DNA from 2 places in the Enhydrobacter sp. genome. Region 1 is predicted to be linked to the other one. Evidence: predicted binding sites of a transcription regulator. Region 1 holds the regulator's gene; the other holds the start of a gene.

Region 1 (8,285 bases):
CCGGAATGCCGACGGTGGCGGGCGGCGCAAGAACGTAAGCCATCTCTCTTTCTCCCTCGAAGGGGTGCCTTTATGAAGGCGGCAGGAGCCCGATTCAATGTCCGACCCTGATGATTCGAGCGATGCGCTGGTCGTCCAGGCCGATTCGGCCGATTCGGCGCTGGGCTGGGCATCGCTGGGCGAGCGGCGGTGGCGCTGCGTGCTGGGCGCGGGCGGCGTGCGCGAGGACAAGGTCGAAGGTGATGCGGCGACGCCCGCGGGTACGTATCCGCTGCGCCGGATCTATTTCCGCAACGACCGGCTGGTCCTGCCGAAGGTCCGCCTGCCGGCCCGGCCGATCACCGAGCACGACGGCTGGTGCGACGACCCGCGCTCGCCTGCCTACAACCGGCTGGTCCACGTTCCCAACGAATGGAGCCACGAGCGGATGTGGCGCGAGGACGGGCTGTACGATCTGGTGGTCGTGGTCGGCTACAACGACGACCCGCCCGAAGGCGAATGGGGCAGCGCCATCTTCCTCCATATCGCACGGCAGGATATGAGCCCGACCCGCGGCTGCATCGCCTTCGCCCGTGACGATCTTCTGGAGCTGGTGACGCTCATCGGCCCCGAGACGCACCTCGACGTGCACTCCCTGCCCAAGGCCGAGATCGCCCCGCCGCCGTCGGACGACGATGACGACATGAAGCAGTTCGAGGACTTCGACGAGCGGGACTGGTGAAGCCGCTGACCCTCAGAGGGCTGCTGCCGCGTCCTGGGCACCCTGAGCCCGTTGCGCGCCAGCAGTCGCTCTCGCACGCAGGAAGACCGCACTGATCGCCGCCAGCGCGGCGAACACGGCGCCGACCATGAACGCCAGGTGGTAGCCGCCGGCGAGCGCGGCCTGTGGCGCCGCGCCGGTCGCCGCCAACGCATCGCTGCGCGCGGCCGCGAGACTCGCCAGCACCGCGAGGCCCAACGCGCCGCCCATCATGAAGGCGGTGTTGACCACGCCCGAGGCCAGGCCGGACTCGCTCGGATCCACGTCGTCCATCGCAGCCAGCAGTAGCGGGTTAAAGGCGATTCCCCCGCCCAGGCCCAGAAGCAGCATGCCCGGCAGCACATCGAGCGCGAAATCGCCATCCATCGGGGCGCGCGCGAACAGCGCCAGCCCCACGGTGGCCGTCAGCAGCCCCGCAACCAGCGGGCGACGGATGCCGAAGCGCATCACGATCTTGGCCGACAGGCCGAGCGAGAAGGCGGCCATGATCAGGTTGGCCGGCAGGAAGCCCAGGCCCACTTGCATCGGCGAGTAGCCCAGCACCAGCTGCATGTAGAGTGCCGAGATGAAGAACCAGGCGAACATCGCCGCCGCCCACAGCACGCCCACCACGTTGGCGACGGCCACGTTGCGCAGGCGGAACAGGGACAGCCGCATCAGCGGGTGCTTCACGCGCGACTCGATGAGGAGGAAGGCCACCACCAGCACCGCAGCGGCAATCAGCAGGCCGAGCGTCCGCGCCGACAGCCAGCCGGCCTCGTTGCCGTGTACTACCGCGTACACCGCCAACATCAGCGCGAGCGTCACCGTCACCGCGCCGGCCACGTCCAGGCTCTCGCCGCGCGTCTGGTTGCGCGCAGCCGGCAGCAGCACCAGGCACAGTCCGTAGACCACGACGCCGATCGGCAGGTTGACCAGGAAGATCCAGTGCCAACTCAGCGTGCCGGTCAGCAGCCCGCCCAGCAGCACGCCGATGCTGCCGCCGCCGGCGCAAACGAAGCCGTACACGCCCATCGCCTTGGCACGTTCGGCGGGCTCGGTGAAGAGGTTCATGATCAGCGACAGCGACACCGCCGACACCACCGCGCCGCCCAGCCCCTGAACGGCGCGCGCGGCTACCAGCAGTGCCTGCGTGGTGGCCACGCCGCAGGCCAGCGAGGCGAACGTGAACAGCGTCAGGCCAATCAGGAACAGCCGGCGGTGGCCGTACAGGTCGCCCAGCCGCCCGCCCAACAACAGCAAGCCGCTGAAGGTCAGCATGTAGGCATTGACCACCCAAACCAGCGAGGTCTCGGTGAAGCCCAGGTCGGTGCGGATGGAGGGCAGTGCGACATTCACGATGGTCGTGTCCAGCACGATCATCAGAACGCCCAGGCACAGCACCATCAGCGCCAGCCAGCGCTTGCGGTGATCCAACGAGGTTGCGCGGTTCATCGGGGTGCTTCCGGTCAGAGGGGAAGAGGCGTCCGCTCGAGCGAGGGGCGGCCGGCGCCAGGCCGACAAAAAAGGGACGCCCGATTTCTCGGACATCCCACGATCGCGACGACATTAGGCGAAAAGAAGCAGTCCGGCAACGGCAGGTGTGTCTCTATCCATGAGATCCCCTTCGCGCCTGATAGAGGACAATGATGATCGCCTGCGTTTGCGCGTGTCAGCCAGTCGGCTTGCGCCCGAAGCGGGCTGCGGCCCCGCTGCAGGGTCTCGGCCGGCGCGTTGCCGTCTTCGGGATCGAGCACGCGCCGTGATCGCCAGCGCAGCGCGCTACAGCAATGCGAAAGGCGTACCGGGCGTGCCGGGATATCCCCTCTTGGCGGTCCTCGATCGGCTGACGGCGGCGGTCAAATCGGAGCCTTGCCGGAGGATCCGGCACGAGCGCCGCCAAGGCAAATGGCTCGACGACAGGACGCTCCAGCTCGAGCTGGAGATGCTGGGCAACGACGACGCCAGCATCGCCACCTTCATTTTCGACGGCAAGACCGTCAGTGGCCGGATCGAGACGCTCGTCGGCTTCACCGCCGGCTTCAGGAGTGAAGCGGAATGAGAATGCTGTCGTTCACTACCGGCCATCCCGCTTCTTGTTCGAGGCCTTCCGCTCACGATCTTCTCTGGCGTGGGAACGATAGCCGCGCCACGCCAGCACCAATGCCATAAGCATTGCGATCATCCCGAAGACGAAGGTCATCGGGTCGCTCTCGGACACAATAAAGTTCATCGATTGGGCTTTTCACCCCACCATGCGTCCGATGGTGCGGGCGGTATAGTCGACCAGCGGGATGATGCGCGCGTAGTTGAGCCGCGTCGGGCCGATGACGCCGATCGCGCCCAGGATGCGCTCCTGCGAATCGCGGAACGGCGCGACCACCATCGAGCAGCCGGTGTTGGCGAACATGGGATTGTCGGCGCCGATGAAGATCTGCACGCCGGCGGCGCTGTCGGCGAGCTCGAGCAGCCGGGCAAAGCTCTCGCCGCGTTCGAGCGCATCGAACAGCGCGCGCACGCGTTCGAGATCGGCGATCGCGGTGATGTCCTCGAGGAGACGCGCCTGGCCGCGCACGATCAGCGCGCCGCCCGGCTCGCCGGCCCAGGTCGCCAGCCCCGACTCGATGACCCGCGCCGTGATCTCGTTCAGCTCGGCGCGCTTCAGCTTGAGGTCGTCCAGGATCAGCCGGCGTGCCTCCTCGAAAGTCCGGCCGCTCAGCCGCGCGTTGAGATAGTTGCTGGCCTCGGCCAGCGCCGACCCCGGCATGCCGGGCGGCGTGTCGATCAGACGGTTCTCGACCTGACCCGATTGGGTCACGGTGACCACAAGCGCGCGGCCGGGACCGAGATTGACGAACTCGATGTGCTTCAGCGGCTGTTCGGTCTTGGGTGCCATGACGATGCTGGCGCAGCGCGACAGGCCCGACAGCAGCGTCGTTGCCTGCTCGAGCGCCTCGTTCATGCTGCGGCCTACCGCGGCGCAGCGCGCCTCGATGCTTTCGCGCTCCTCCTCGGAGAGGTTGCCGACCTCCAGCAGGCCATTCACGAACAGGCGCAGGCCGGCGTCGGTCGGCAGCCGTCCGGCGGAGGTGTGCGGCGCGTAGAGCAGGCCGAGGTCCTGCAGGTCGGCCATGATGTTGCGGATGGTGGCGGGCGACAGGGTCTCGGTGATCTTGCGCGTAAGCGCGCGCGAACCCACCGGCTCACCAGTCTCGACGTAGCTTTCGACCACGAGACGCAGCACCTCGCGTGCGCGCTCGTTCAGCTCGGCGACCGTGGTGGCCTGACGTTGGACCGGCAGGGCGTCGGCGAGGACGCCGCCCGGCAGACCGAGACGGTGAATAGCCATGTGAAAAATGTAGGTAGGGCGGCGGATTCGGTCAACGTAGACGGCTTGTCGCCCGCGCCGGCTTTGGCCATAAGCCCTGTCCATCCCAAGGAGATAGTGCATGCGCCCTTCCGGCCGCGCCCCCGATCAGCTTCGCAAGATTTCCCTCGAACCCGGTTTCTCTCGACATGCCGAAGGGTCTTGCCTGGTGAAGTTCGGCGACACCCATGTCCTCTGCACCGCCTCGGTCGACGACAAGGTGCCGCCCTGGATGCGCAACACCGCACGCGGCTGGGTGACCGCCGAATACGGCATGCTGCCGCGCTCGACCCACACCCGCACCGATCGCGAGGCCGCGCGCGGGCGGCAGTCGGGCCGCACCCAGGAGATCCAGCGCCTGATCGGCCGCTCGCTGCGCGCGGTGGTCAATCTCGGCGCCATGGGGGAGCGTCAGATCAACATCGATTGCGATGTATTGCAGGCCGACGGCGGCACGCGCACGGCCAGCATCACCGGCTCGTGGGTGGCGCTCCATTTCGCCTTCGATTGGCTGGTCAAGCAGGGCAAGCTCGCGGCCAATCCGATCACCGGACAGGTTGCGGCAGTGTCGTGCGGTCTGTGGCAGGGCGCCCCCGTGCTCGATCTCGACTACGTCGAGGATTCCAAGGCGGAGGCCGATGCCAACTTCGTGTTGACCGGCAGCGGCGGCATCGTCGAGGTACAGGGCACCGCCGAGCAGGAACCGTTCAGCGAAGCGCAGTTCCACGAGCTGCTGGCACTCGCCAAGAAGGGCATCGGCGAGTTGACGGCGCTGCAGCGGCTGGCGATCGGGAAGTCCTGATGGCGCGCCATTTCTCGCTGCCCAAGCTGGTCGTAGCCACTCACAACCGGGGCAAGGCCGGCGAGATCCGCGCCATGCTGCGCCCGTTCGGCGTCGAGATCGTGTCCGCCGCAGAGCTCGGCCTGGCAGCGCCGCCGGAGACCGGCGCCACCTTCGAGGAAAACGCGACGTTGAAGGCGCTGGCGGCGACCCGGGCCATTGGCCTGCCGGCGCTCGCCGACGATTCGGGCCTCAGCGTTCACGCCTTGGGCGGCGAGCCCGGTATCCACACGGCGGACTGGGAGGGCCCCGCGCGCGATGCCATGGTCGGCATGCGGCGCATCCAGGACGAGTTCGCCAAGCGCCGCGTGCCCGACACGGATACGGCGCGCACGGCGACCTTCCATTGCGTGCTGGCGCTCGCCTGGCCCGACGAGCACGTCGAGCTGGTGCATGGCACGCTCGACGGCCGCATCGTCTGGCCGCCGCGCGGTCTCGGCGGCCATGGCTACGATCCCTGCTTCCAGCCGACCGGCCTGAACCGCACGACCGCGCAGATGACGGATGAGGAAAAGAACGCCATCAGCCACCGCGGCCGCGCCTTCCGCATGCTGGTCGAGGCGTGCTTCAGATGACGACGCCTGAAAGGAACTGTCTCATCCCGAGCGAAGCGAAGGGATCCTTCATGGCGCCAATTGAAGAATCCTCGCTGGGCACGGATGTGCGACGACAATGACCTCATGCGGTAATCCATCGCCCCTGGGCGTCTATGTGCACTGGCCATTCTGCAAGTCGAAGTGCCCCTACTGCGACTTCAACAGCCATGTGCGCGAGGGCGTCGAACAGGCACGCTGGCGAAGGGCCCTGCTCAGGGAACTCGAGCATGCCGCGCGCGAGGCGCCGGAACGACAGGTACAGACGATGTTCTTCGGCGGCGGCACGCCGTCCTTGATGGAGCCGCAGACCGTGGCGGCGCTGATCGCCCGCACGCGCGAGCTGTGGGACACCGCCGCCGATATCGAGATCACGCTGGAAGCCAACCCTACCTCGGTCGAGGCGAGCAACTTCGCGGCGCTGGCGCAAGCCGGCGTCAATCGAGTGTCGCTCGGCTTGCAGGCGCTCGATGCCGATGCGCTTCGCTTTCTCGGACGCCAGCATTCGGTAGATGAAGCCATCGCCGCGCTGGATGTCGCGCGCCGCCATTTCGGCCGCTACTCGTTCGACCTCATCTATGCCCGTCCTGGCCAGACGCCGCAGTCGTGGGCGGACGAACTCGACCGCGCACTCGTGCTCGCCGGCGAGCACCTGTCGCTCTACCAGCTCACCATCGAGCGCGGCACGCGCTTCTTCACCGATCGTGCGCGCGGACTCTTCACGCTGCCGGCCGAGGAAGAGGCCGCGCAGATGTTCGAGCATACCCAGGCGCGGCTCGCCGCAGCCGGGCTGCCGGCCTACGAGATCTCCAACCATGCGCGGCCGGGCGCCGCATGCCGTCACAACCTGATCTATTGGCAGTATCGCGACTATGTCGGCGTCGGACCCGGTGCTCACGGCCGCGTCGCCACCGGCGATGCCAAGCGCGCCACGCGGCGGACCAGCGGACCGGAAGCCTGGCTGGAGGCCGTCGAGCGCGCGGGCCATGGGACCGCCGAAACGGCCGACGTCCGGGGACGCGACCGCGTGGAGGAGGCTTTGATGATGGGCTTGCGGCTCAGCGACGGCATCGACCGCGAGGTCTTCGCCGTCGTCGCCGGCTTGGATCCGGTCGAGGCGCTGGGCGAGACCCGTCTCGCGGCGCTGGTCGAAGCCGGCTTCCTCGAGATCGACGCGGCGCGCTTCAGGGCAACGGCGGCGGGACGGCAGCGGCTGAACGCGCTGTTGGAGCGGTTGTTCGCATGATGGGGCGCTGGCTTGCCTTTCTCGCGCTGATGATGGCGGCGCCAGCCGCTCTCGCGCAGGCCCATAAGCCAGCGGCCAAGCCCAATCCGACCCCTGCGGCGAAGCCCGCGGTCAAGTCACCCTTTCCGGCGCCTGCTTTCAAGATCACGGTTGCGACCTGGGGCAAATATCCGCCCTTCAACTATCTCGACCGCAAGGGCCTGCCGGCCGGCTTCGAGATGGATCTCGCGCAGGAAGCATGTGAGCGCATGAAAGCGGAGTGTGCGTTCGTCGCCGCCGACTGGAACGATCTGATTCCCGGCCTGATCGACAAGAAGTTCGACATCGTGATGGCCTCGCTCGACGTGACGCCGGAGCGGCGGCGGCGGCTCGGCATGTCGCGGCGCTACTATCTGTCGCCCGGCGCTTTCATCGCCGCCAAGGGTGCGCCCTACGACGGCCCGCCGGCCCTCCTGCGCAACAAGCGGATCGGCGTGCAGAGGGATTCGATGCATGCCGACTGGGTCGACAAGAACTTCCGCCGCTCGGCGCAGATCAAGCGCTACCCGTCGGTCGAGGACGAGCTGCAGGCCCTGGCGAAAGGCGAGGTCGACGCCGTCTTCGGCGACAAAGCGCAGCTCTGGCTGTGGTCGCAGAAGCCGGAAGGCCAGTGCTGCGTCCTGATGGGGCAGGACGTCAAGGACACCCGCACCCTCGGCATCGGGGTTTCGGCCGGCATCCGGCGCGAGGACGTGAAGCTGCGCGAGGCCTTCAACAAGGCGGTCGGCGGGATGCTGAGCGACGGGACCTACAAGAAGCTCAACGCCAAGTACTTCCCCTTTCCGCTGAACTGACGGCCGCGGACGGCCGCCATCAGTGCAGGGAGCGGGTGCGGGAAACGTAGTGGCCGCGCTTCAGTTCCTTGAAGAAGTGCGGCACCTGCGGATGCGACACCGGCTTGCCGCTGTCGTCCGCCAGCAGGTTCTGCTCCGAGACATAGGCCACATATGTGGTTTGCGCATTTTCGGCCAGCAGATGATAGAAAGGCTGGTCGCGGCGCGGCCGGACATTCTCGGGAATCGAGGACAGCCATTCCTCGGTGTTGGCGAAGACCGGATCGACATCGAAGATGACGCCCCGGAAGGGATAGAGACGGTGCTTCACCACCTGCCCGATCGCGAACTTTGCCGTACGCACAGGTGGCTGGGCGATTGCTGGAGGGGTGGTCGGATTGGCCATTTCCATGACGAAAATATTGCTCCGAACGGGACTTCAACGCAACGCGCCCGAACGGTGGGAATTGGCTGATCCCGTGTAAAAATCGAGACCAGCCGCGGGATGAACCTCCGGGCCGGTTGACGGCGCGGCCCGCCTGTGGACTCTGGCAAAAAGGGGTATGAGGAACTAAGGCGTTGGCCGATGGTCTAAAAGTGCGTTTCTGGGGCGTCCGGGGGTCGATCTCCTGCCCCGGCGCCGAATATGCCCGTTATGGCGGCAACACCTCGTGCCTCGAGGTGACG
Region 2 (8,285 bases), 710 kb from region 1:
AGCTGCGCCGCATGGCCGATACCATGGCGGCCCTCTGGAAGGAGCGCGCCGCCCAGCCGCCCAGGTTCGACTTGATCTCGATGATGGCGCACGCCGAAGCGACGCAGAACATGCCGCTCAACGAGTTCATCGGCACCTTCGCGCTCCTGATCGTCGGCGGCAACGACACGACGCGCAATTCCATGAGCGGCGGCCTGATGGCGCTTGGCGATCATCCGGACGAATACGCCAAGGTGCGCGCCGACCGCAGCCTGATCCCGAATCTGGTCTCGGAGATCATCCGCCACCACACGCCGGTCATCCATATGCGCCGCACCGCGACGACCGACACCGAGCTCGCCGGCAAGACCATCCGCAAGGGCGACAAGGTCGTGATGTGGTACGTGTCAGGCAATCGCGACGAGACGGCGATCGAGGAGCCGGAGCGTCTCGACGTCAACCGACCCAAGGTGCGCCAGCACCTGTCGTTCGGCGCCGGCATCCATCGCTGCGTCGGCGATCGCCTGGCCGAGATGCAGTTGCGCATCCTGTGGGAGGAGATCCTGGCGCGCGATCTGCAGATCGAGATCGTGGGTCCGCCGGTGCGGCTCTATTCCAACTTCATTCGCGGCATTCGCGCGCTGCCCGTGATGCTGCGGCACTGATCACCTCCAAGAAACCGCGCCGCCAGTGCTGGCTTTGTCGGGCCGCGATCCTTGATGGAGATCGACGGAGCCACTAGCGTGGCCGATCGCTGAGACCATCCAAGGGAGTGAGCAATGAAGCTCTATTACATGCCAGGCGCCTGTTCGATCGGCATCCATGTGCTGCTGGAGGAGATCGGCAAGCCGTACGATCTGCAGAAGATCGACGGCGCCAAGCAGGAGCAGTACGGGCCGGACTTCGTGAAGATCAACCCCAAGTCGAAGGTGCCGACCCTGGTGCGCGACGATGGCTCGGTGCTGACCGAATTTCCCGCCATCGCCACCTGGCTTGCCCGCAAGAATCCGGACAAGAGCCTGCTGCCCAGCGATGCCGACGCCGAGGCGCGGGCGTTCGAGGCGATGGACTATGTCGTCTCGACCATGCACATGCAGGGCTTCTCGCGCATGTTCCGGCCGGCCAACTACGCTCCGACCGAGGCCGACCACGACAAGGTCAAGGCGCGCGGCAAGGAGATCATGGAGAAGGGCCTCGCCATCATGGACAAGGCGCTCGAGGGCAAGGAGTACGTTGCCGGCAAGTTCTCGATCGCCGATGCGGCGCTGTTCTACATCGAGTTCTGGGCGGCGGCGCGCATGAAGATGACGCTGCCCAAGAACTGCGCCGCCCACTATGAGCGCATGAAGGCCCGGCCCGCCGTGAAGCGCGTGCTGGAGCAGGAAGGCCTGGCGCAGGCGGCATAGGAGTCAGGGGAGCGCGCCACTCCAGCGGCGCATCTGCTCAACGATGAGCGCGACTGGAGTGGCGCGCACCCATGACGTCATGTCTCTTCCCGCTGCTCTGAAGTCCCGCCTCCGGTTGCCGCTGATCGCGGCACCGATGTTCCTCGTCTCGGGCCCGGCCCTGGTGAAGGCGGCGTGCCGCAGCGGCGTGATCGGTGCATTCCCGACCGCCAACTGCCGGACGGCCGACGAGCTCGACCGCTGGCTTGCCGACATGAACGACGACCAACGGCGCGCCGCCGACGAGACCGGGCGCGCACCGGCGCCGATCTGCCCCAACCTGATCGTCCATCGTTCCAATCCGCGGGTGGCCGAGGATCTGGCGTCGGTGCTGCGGGCGAAGGCGGAGATCGTGATCACGAGCGTGGGCTCGCCCGAGCCGGTGATGAAGCCGCTGAAGGACGCGGGCTCCCTGGTGCTGGCCGACGTGGCGTCGGTGCGCCATGCCGAGAAGGCCGTGGCGGCGGGCGTCGACGGCCTCGTGCTGCTCACCGCCGGCGCAGGCGGTCAGACGGGCTGGGTCAATCCCTTCGCCTTCGTGCGCGCGGTCCGCGCCTTCTGGGACGGCATCGTGGTGATGGCTGGCGGCATGTCGGACGGGCACGCGGTGGCTGCGGCCCGAACCTTGGGATGCGATCTCGCCTACATGGGCACGAAGTTCATCGCCACGCGCGAGAGCCTGGCCAAGGACGAATACAAGGCGATGCTGGTGGCGAGCCGCCTCGACGATGTCCTGCTGACCCGCGCCTTCACCGGCCTCGAGACCAACATGCTCAGGCCGTCGATCGCGGCGGCCGGTCTCGATCCCGATCAGCTGCCGGCCCGCGGCGCGATCGACATCGCCCGGGACATCAACGCCGCCGAGCGCGACAAACCCCAGGCCCGGCGCTGGAAGGACGTCTGGAGCGCCGGTCACTCCGTGTCGGGTATCGCGGATATTCCCTCGGTAGCCGAACTCGTCGAGAGAACCGCCCGCGAATACGCCGTCGCCCGACCCTCAGTGTAGATGGTACAAGCCGTTGGCGAAGCCGAACTCCGCGGGCTTGATGAGTTGCGCGCTGGCGACCCGCACGCGGTGCAGCCTGCCTTCCAGGTTTCGCTCCCAGAAATCGAGGAATTTGGTCAAATTGGGAAAACGAGGGGCAAGATCGAGATTCTGCCAGATATAGCTTTGCAGGACGTGCCGGTGGTCCGGCATCCAATAGAGAATTTCAGCAGTTGTGATCCGGTAGTCGACGAGCTGAGCAACAAAAGAACGATCCATCGATCACTCCTTGACGCGGCACTCCGCCGGGAATAGTCACGCACCCTCAACGAGATTCCAATAAAATTCGTTCCGCATCAAAGGCTTGGCAGCAATCTCGGTCGGTTGCTGCTACTGCGAGATGACTTGATGCAACTTTTTGTCCCTCGCCTTGACTCGCCCCGGGCACGACCTTAAATGCCGTACGCCTTTGGCACTCCTCGATGGCGAGTGCTGACAGGCCCGAAATCGCGGCCAGTCCCGGCCGTGCAGGCGAAACCAGGGTTTATGGAGGCAGCAGCATGAAGTTCCGTCCGCTTCACGATCGCGTCGTGGTCAAGCGCGTCGCGGAAGAAGAGAAGACCAAGGGCGGCATCATCATTCCGGACACGGCCAAGGAAAAGCCGATGGAGGGCGAGATCATCGCCGTCGGTCCGGGCGCCCGCGACGAGAAGGGCACGCTTGTCCCGCTCGACGTCAAGGCCGGTGACCGCATCCTGTTCGGCAAGTGGTCCGGCACCGAGATCAAGCTCGACGGCGTCGAGTATCTGATCATGAAGGAGAGCGACATCATGGGAATCCTCGAGGGTTCCGCCGCGGTCAAGAAGGCCGCCTGATCGCTTTCCCATCCACCAAGACATCAACACATCCATCCAAGAGGGATTGAACAATGGCAGCCAAGGAAGTCCGCTTTAGCGGCGATGCCCGCCAGCGCATGCTGCGCGGCGTCGACATTCTCGCCGACGCGGTCAAGGTGACGCTGGGCCCGAAGGGCCGCAACGTCGTGCTCGACAAGAGCTTCGGCGCGCCGCGCATCACCAAGGACGGCGTGACCGTCGCCAAGGAAGTCGAGCTCGCCGACAAGTTCGAGAACATGGGCGCCCAGATGGTGCGCGAAGTGGCCTCGAAGACCAACGACACCGCCGGCGACGGCACGACCACGGCGACCGTGCTGGCGGCGGCGATCGTGCGCGAGGGCGTGAAGTCGGTCGCGGCCGGCATGAACCCGATGGACCTCAAGCGCGGCATCGACATCGCGGTCGATGCGGCCGTCGAGGAGATCAAGAGCCGTGCCAAGAAGATCACCGGCTCCGACGAGGTCGCGCAGGTCGGCACCATCTCGGCCAACGGCGACAAGTCGATCGGCAAGATGATCGCCGAGGCGATGAAGAAGGTCGGCAACGAGGGCGTGATCACGGTCGAGGAGGCCAAGAGCCTCGAGACCGAGCTTGATGTCGTCGAGGGCATGCAGTTCGATCGCGGCTATCTCTCGCCGTACTTCATCACCAACGCCGACAAGATGATCGCCGAGCTCGACAGCCCGTACATCCTGCTGTTCGAGAAGAAGCTCTCGGGCCTGCAGGCGATGCTGCCGGTCCTCGAGGCGGTCGTGCAGTCGGGCAAGCCGCTGCTGATCGTGGCCGAGGACGTCGAGGGCGAAGCGCTCGCGACCCTGGTCGTGAACAAGCTGCGCGGCGGCCTCAAGATCGCCGCCGTCAAGGCGCCGGGCTTCGGTGACCGCCGCAAGGCGATGCTCGAGGACATGGCGATCCTGACCGGCGGTCAGCTGATCTCCGAGGATCTCGGCATCAAGCTCGAGAACGTCACGCTCGACATGCTCGGCAAGGCCAAGAAGGTCATCGTCGAGAAGGAGAACACCACGATCGTCGACGGCGCCGGCAAGAAGAGCGACCTCGAGGCGCGCTGCGGCCAGATCCGTCAGCAGATCGAGGAGACCACGTCGGACTACGATCGCGAGAAGCTCCAGGAGCGCCTGGCCAAGCTCGCGGGCGGTGTCGCGATCATCAAGGTCGGCGGCGCGACCGAGGTCGAAGTCAAGGAGAAGAAGGACCGCGTCGACGACGCCATGCATGCCACCAAGGCGGCCGTGGAAGAGGGCATCGTCGCCGGCGGCGGCGCGGCTCTGCTCTACGCGATCCGCGCGCTCGACAAGCTGCGTGCCGGCAACGACGACCAGAGGGTCGGCGTCGAGATCGTGCGCCGCGCGCTGCAGGCGCCGGTCCGCCAGATCGCCGAGAATGCCGGCTTCGACGGCGCGGTGGTGGCGGGCAAGATGCTCGACCAGAAGGACGCCAACTTCGGCTTCGACGCCCAGAAGGGCGACTACACCGACATGGTGAAAGCTGGCATCATCGATCCAGTCAAGGTCGTGCGTACCGCGTTGCAGGACGCCGCCTCGGTGGCCGGCCTGCTGGTGACGACCGAAGCCATGATCGCCGAGAAGCCGGAGAAGAAGGCTCCGCCGATGCCGCCGGGCGGCGGTGGCATGGGCGACATGGACTTCTAGGTCCAGCCGTCTTCTGAGACATGTGGAAAGGCCGGGAGAAATCCCGGCCTTTTCTTTTTGCTTGGAAGGAAGGATCCCTCGCTCACGCTCGGGATGACACCGACTTCGCAATCGGTATCGTGTCATTCCGAGCGCCAGCGAGGAATCTTTGCGACAGCCCATGCGTACAGACCCCGTTTCTGTGAAAGGCATCCTCTTCCACCAGCACCGTGTCCTCCTGTTGCTCAACGATCGCGGCGAATGGGAGCTGCCGGGCGGGCGGGCGGAGCCGGGCGAGGATCATCGAGCCGCGCTCGGGCGCGAGGTGCGGGAGGAGACCGGGCTCGATGTCGAGGTCGGCGCGCTGGTCGGCAGGCATCGGTTCGAGGTGCTGCCCCGCCGTTTCGTGCAGATCGTCGCCTACGCCTGCACGCTCGCGGGCGCCTCGGCCGTCATGCTGAGCTGCGAGCATGTCGAGATGTGCTGGGTGCCGCTGGCCGAGCTCGGCGAAACGATAGCCGGCCGTCGCTTGCCGGCCGGCTATCTCGGCGCGATTCGCCAGGCGATGTCCCAGCCGCGTGGGCCGAGCGAGCGGGTGGTCTGAACCTTCAGGAACCGATCGCAGGCGGCGGCGGCGCCCAGCCAGAGCTCGTTCCAGGCGTCGAAGGCTTTCAACGGGTCGGCAAGGACAAGGTCCCGTGCGACGCGCCATCCGACGGCGCGGACCACGACCGAATCCTGCGCTTCCGTCGTCTCGATCTCCTCGCCCTGAGCGGCAAGCACCGCCGCCAGCCAACGTCCGAAGTCGCGGGCGCTCTGCAGATCGCCACGCTCGACGTCGGTCGGCAGGTCCATGTCGCGCGCCGTCTCCTCGTGGAACTGCAGGCCGACCAGACGCCCCACGCGGCCCAGTTCCTGCTGGGCGTCGTCAACGCCCAATAGCTCCTGCAGCGTCGGCAGCATGGTGCGCAGATACTCGACGGCATAGGCGCGGAAGGTCTTGAGCCGCCGCTCTTCGGGCCAGTTCGCCGTCTCCAGCCGGGGCTGCCTGCTCCAGTCGAGGCGCGGCATCTCTTCGTCGCCGTAGGCGAAGCGCACGCGCTCCTCCTCCTTCAGTGGCCGGTCGTATTCACAGTAGTAGCCTTCGAGGCCCGGCATCCCGTCCACTGTCATGCCGGTGCAGACGAAGCCGAGACCGGGCTTGCCGAGCGACTGGCCGTTGTGGCCGTGCCAGCCGTGCAGCATCGCCGCCGACACCGAATGCGGCACGGCGGCGATGGCTGTGCCGCGCCAGATCCAGCGCGGCGGCGGATAGCGCACCCAGGCCTTGCGGTCGCTCTCGCGCAGATAGCCGGTCTTCACGCCGCCCAGCGCATTGGAGTGGTAGTGGTAGAGCGCGCAGGCGGGCGCCGGCGGCTGGTCACCGAGGCCGAGCTTCTGCAGGCCGGGCAGGAACTTCTCCAGGTGCTGGCGGCGGAAATGCCGGAACATGTACGCGCGCGCCGTCTCCTCGCCGCGCCGGGTGACGAGTCCCAGCACGAGCGCGGTCATCAGCGCATTGTAGAGCGTGCCGACGGCGCGATGGGCCGCCAGCGTCGAAGGAGACGCCATCAGCCGGAATGGCCCTCGACGGCGATGGCGCGGCATTTGCCCGCCTTCAGTCGCATGGCGAGGACAGGCTTGTATTCGGGCGAATGGTAGAAGCGCTCGAGCGACGCCATGTCGGGGAACTCGATCACCACGACGCGCGGCGGCGTCCAGTCGCCTTCCAGGCAGGTCGTCCTGCCGCCGCGCACGATGAACTTGCCGCCGAACTTGGCGATCAGGCCCGGCGTGTGCTTGCGGTACTCGGCCATCAGGGCCTCGTCCGTGGTCTCGACCTCGACGATCATATAGGCGGGCATCGCTCCTCCCTCAGCCGGTTTCCATCGGCAGACTGGCGTCGTTCGACCATTCCTGCATGGAGTTGTCGTACACCGATACGTTCTTGTGACCCAGGATCGCCGTCAGCACAAATGCATCGAGCGTGGCCGCGATGCCGCCGCCGCAGTAGACCAGCACGCGCTTGTCGGGCGCGGCACCCACGCCCTCGAAGGCCGCCCTGAGCTCGGCGATCGGCTTCAGGGCCTTGTCCGGCCCGAGCAGGCTCGCCGCCGGAACGCAGGACGAGCCCGCGATGCGGCCGGGCCGGCCGTAAGTGACGCCGCCCGTTCCCTTGTGCTGCTCGTGGCTCAGCGCGTTGAGCGTGAGCGCGCCCTTGTCGCCGATCGCCGCTTTCACCTCCTCCTTGTCGACGAAGATCCCGGGCCGGGCGCGCAAGGTGAGCGTCGCTGGCGGGTAGCTCGAGGGCTCGCTCGAGAGCGGCCGCTTCTCGGCCTTCCATTTGTCGAGGCCGCCATCGAGAAGCGCGGCATCGTCGAATCCGATCGCCCGCAGCATCCACCAAATTCGGCTCGCCCAGACCGGCGAGGCGTGGCTGTAGAGAACCACGAAAGTGCCGTGGCCGATGCCCTTGGCGGCAAAAGCCGGGGTGAGCACGTCGAGCGGCGGCAAGGTGAAGCGCAGCTTCGAGCTCGTGTCGGACAGCTCGCTGCCGAGATCGAGATAGGCGGCGCCCGGAATGTGCCCTTTGTCGTAGTTGGCGTGGCCGCTTTCGGCGTTGTAGCCGCCCTCGGGACGAGGCTTGAGGTAGGTGGTACAGTCGAAGACCCGCAGGCCGGGCGCGCCCAAACGGCGCGCGAGGTCCTCGGTCGAAATCAAGGCGGCGGAATGGACGGACATCGCGCTCTCCCTCGCTTGGGAGGGCGCAGACTAGCGTGCCCGGCGCGTCCTCGCGATGCCGACGAAGCGGATTGCTACAGCGTCTTCTGCGGCAGCGGCGGAACGGCGATCGGCTGCGAAGGTGAAGGCGAGGGCGCAGATTGCGCGGCCGGCACGCTGTCGGTCGGCGCGACGCGGGGCGCCGCCGGCGCCTTCGACGCCACCCTCTTGGTCTTCTTGTGGTGCGGCTTGGTGGCGTGGGCATGGGCCCGCTTGAGGCAGGTCGCCTTGGCGCTCTCGCTCTTCAGAGCGCTGCACGAGGCCTTGTGTTTGACGTGCTTGACCGTCGGGGTCGGGGCTGGCGGCGTATCCTGGGCGAAGGACGGGGCGGCGAAGGCAACCGCGGTCACCGCCGCGAGGCTGGCGAGCAAAAGACGCATGCGAACATCTCCCGGGCCGCTGTCGGAGGAGGGGCGGTGCGGCCTCTGATGAAAAAATATTATTTGATTTGTATCTGTTGTGTCAAATTCTTAATGTCTTGCTAAAAGCAGACAGCGTGCAGGCCATCCTC

The links. Region 1 encodes HrcA, which represses chaperone genes, less so after heat shock. Its sites were predicted from a motif close to GTTAGCACTCNCNNNNNGNGAGTGCTAAC; they were not measured.
Region 2: groES (co-chaperone GroES) is a predicted target of HrcA. The motif match lies at 2,878-2,906, and genes of this name have one in related genera.

The regions. Positions count from the first base shown of each region.
Region 1 covers NZ_CP126889.1:1,953,018-1,961,302, forward strand. The annotation lists gene OJF58_RS09845 (fumarylacetoacetate hydrolase family protein) at 1-43, opposite strand, end outside; gene OJF58_RS09850 (L,D-transpeptidase family protein) at 98-721, shown strand; gene OJF58_RS09855 (DHA2 family efflux MFS transporter permease subunit) at 734-2,194, opposite strand; gene OJF58_RS09860 (hypothetical protein) at 2,502-2,801, shown strand; gene OJF58_RS09865 (hypothetical protein) at 2,817-2,942, opposite strand; gene hrcA (heat-inducible transcriptional repressor HrcA) at 2,985-4,088, opposite strand; gene rph (ribonuclease PH) at 4,189-4,908, shown strand; gene rdgB (RdgB/HAM1 family non-canonical purine NTP pyrophosphatase) at 4,908-5,522, shown strand; gene hemW (radical SAM family heme chaperone HemW) at 5,620-6,786, shown strand; gene OJF58_RS09890 (transporter substrate-binding domain-containing protein) at 6,783-7,619, shown strand; gene hspQ (heat shock protein HspQ) at 7,639-8,010, opposite strand; gene OJF58_RS09900 (MBL fold metallo-hydrolase) at 8,196-8,285, shown strand, end outside.
Region 2 covers NZ_CP126889.1:2,660,718-2,669,002, forward strand. The annotation lists gene OJF58_RS13365 (cytochrome P450) at 1-644, shown strand, start outside; gene OJF58_RS13370 (glutathione S-transferase C-terminal domain-containing protein) at 759-1,385, shown strand; gene OJF58_RS13375 (nitronate monooxygenase) at 1,465-2,430, shown strand; gene OJF58_RS13380 (hypothetical protein) at 2,422-2,688, opposite strand; gene groES (co-chaperone GroES) at 2,970-3,284, shown strand; gene groL (chaperonin GroEL) at 3,338-4,975, shown strand; gene OJF58_RS13395 (NUDIX domain-containing protein) at 5,136-5,558, shown strand; gene OJF58_RS13400 (hypothetical protein) at 5,495-6,565, opposite strand; gene OJF58_RS13405 (DUF1330 domain-containing protein) at 6,565-6,858, opposite strand; gene OJF58_RS13410 (sulfurtransferase) at 6,869-7,735, opposite strand; gene OJF58_RS13415 (hypothetical protein) at 7,810-8,154, opposite strand; gene OJF58_RS13420 (AEC family transporter) at 8,271-8,285, shown strand, end outside.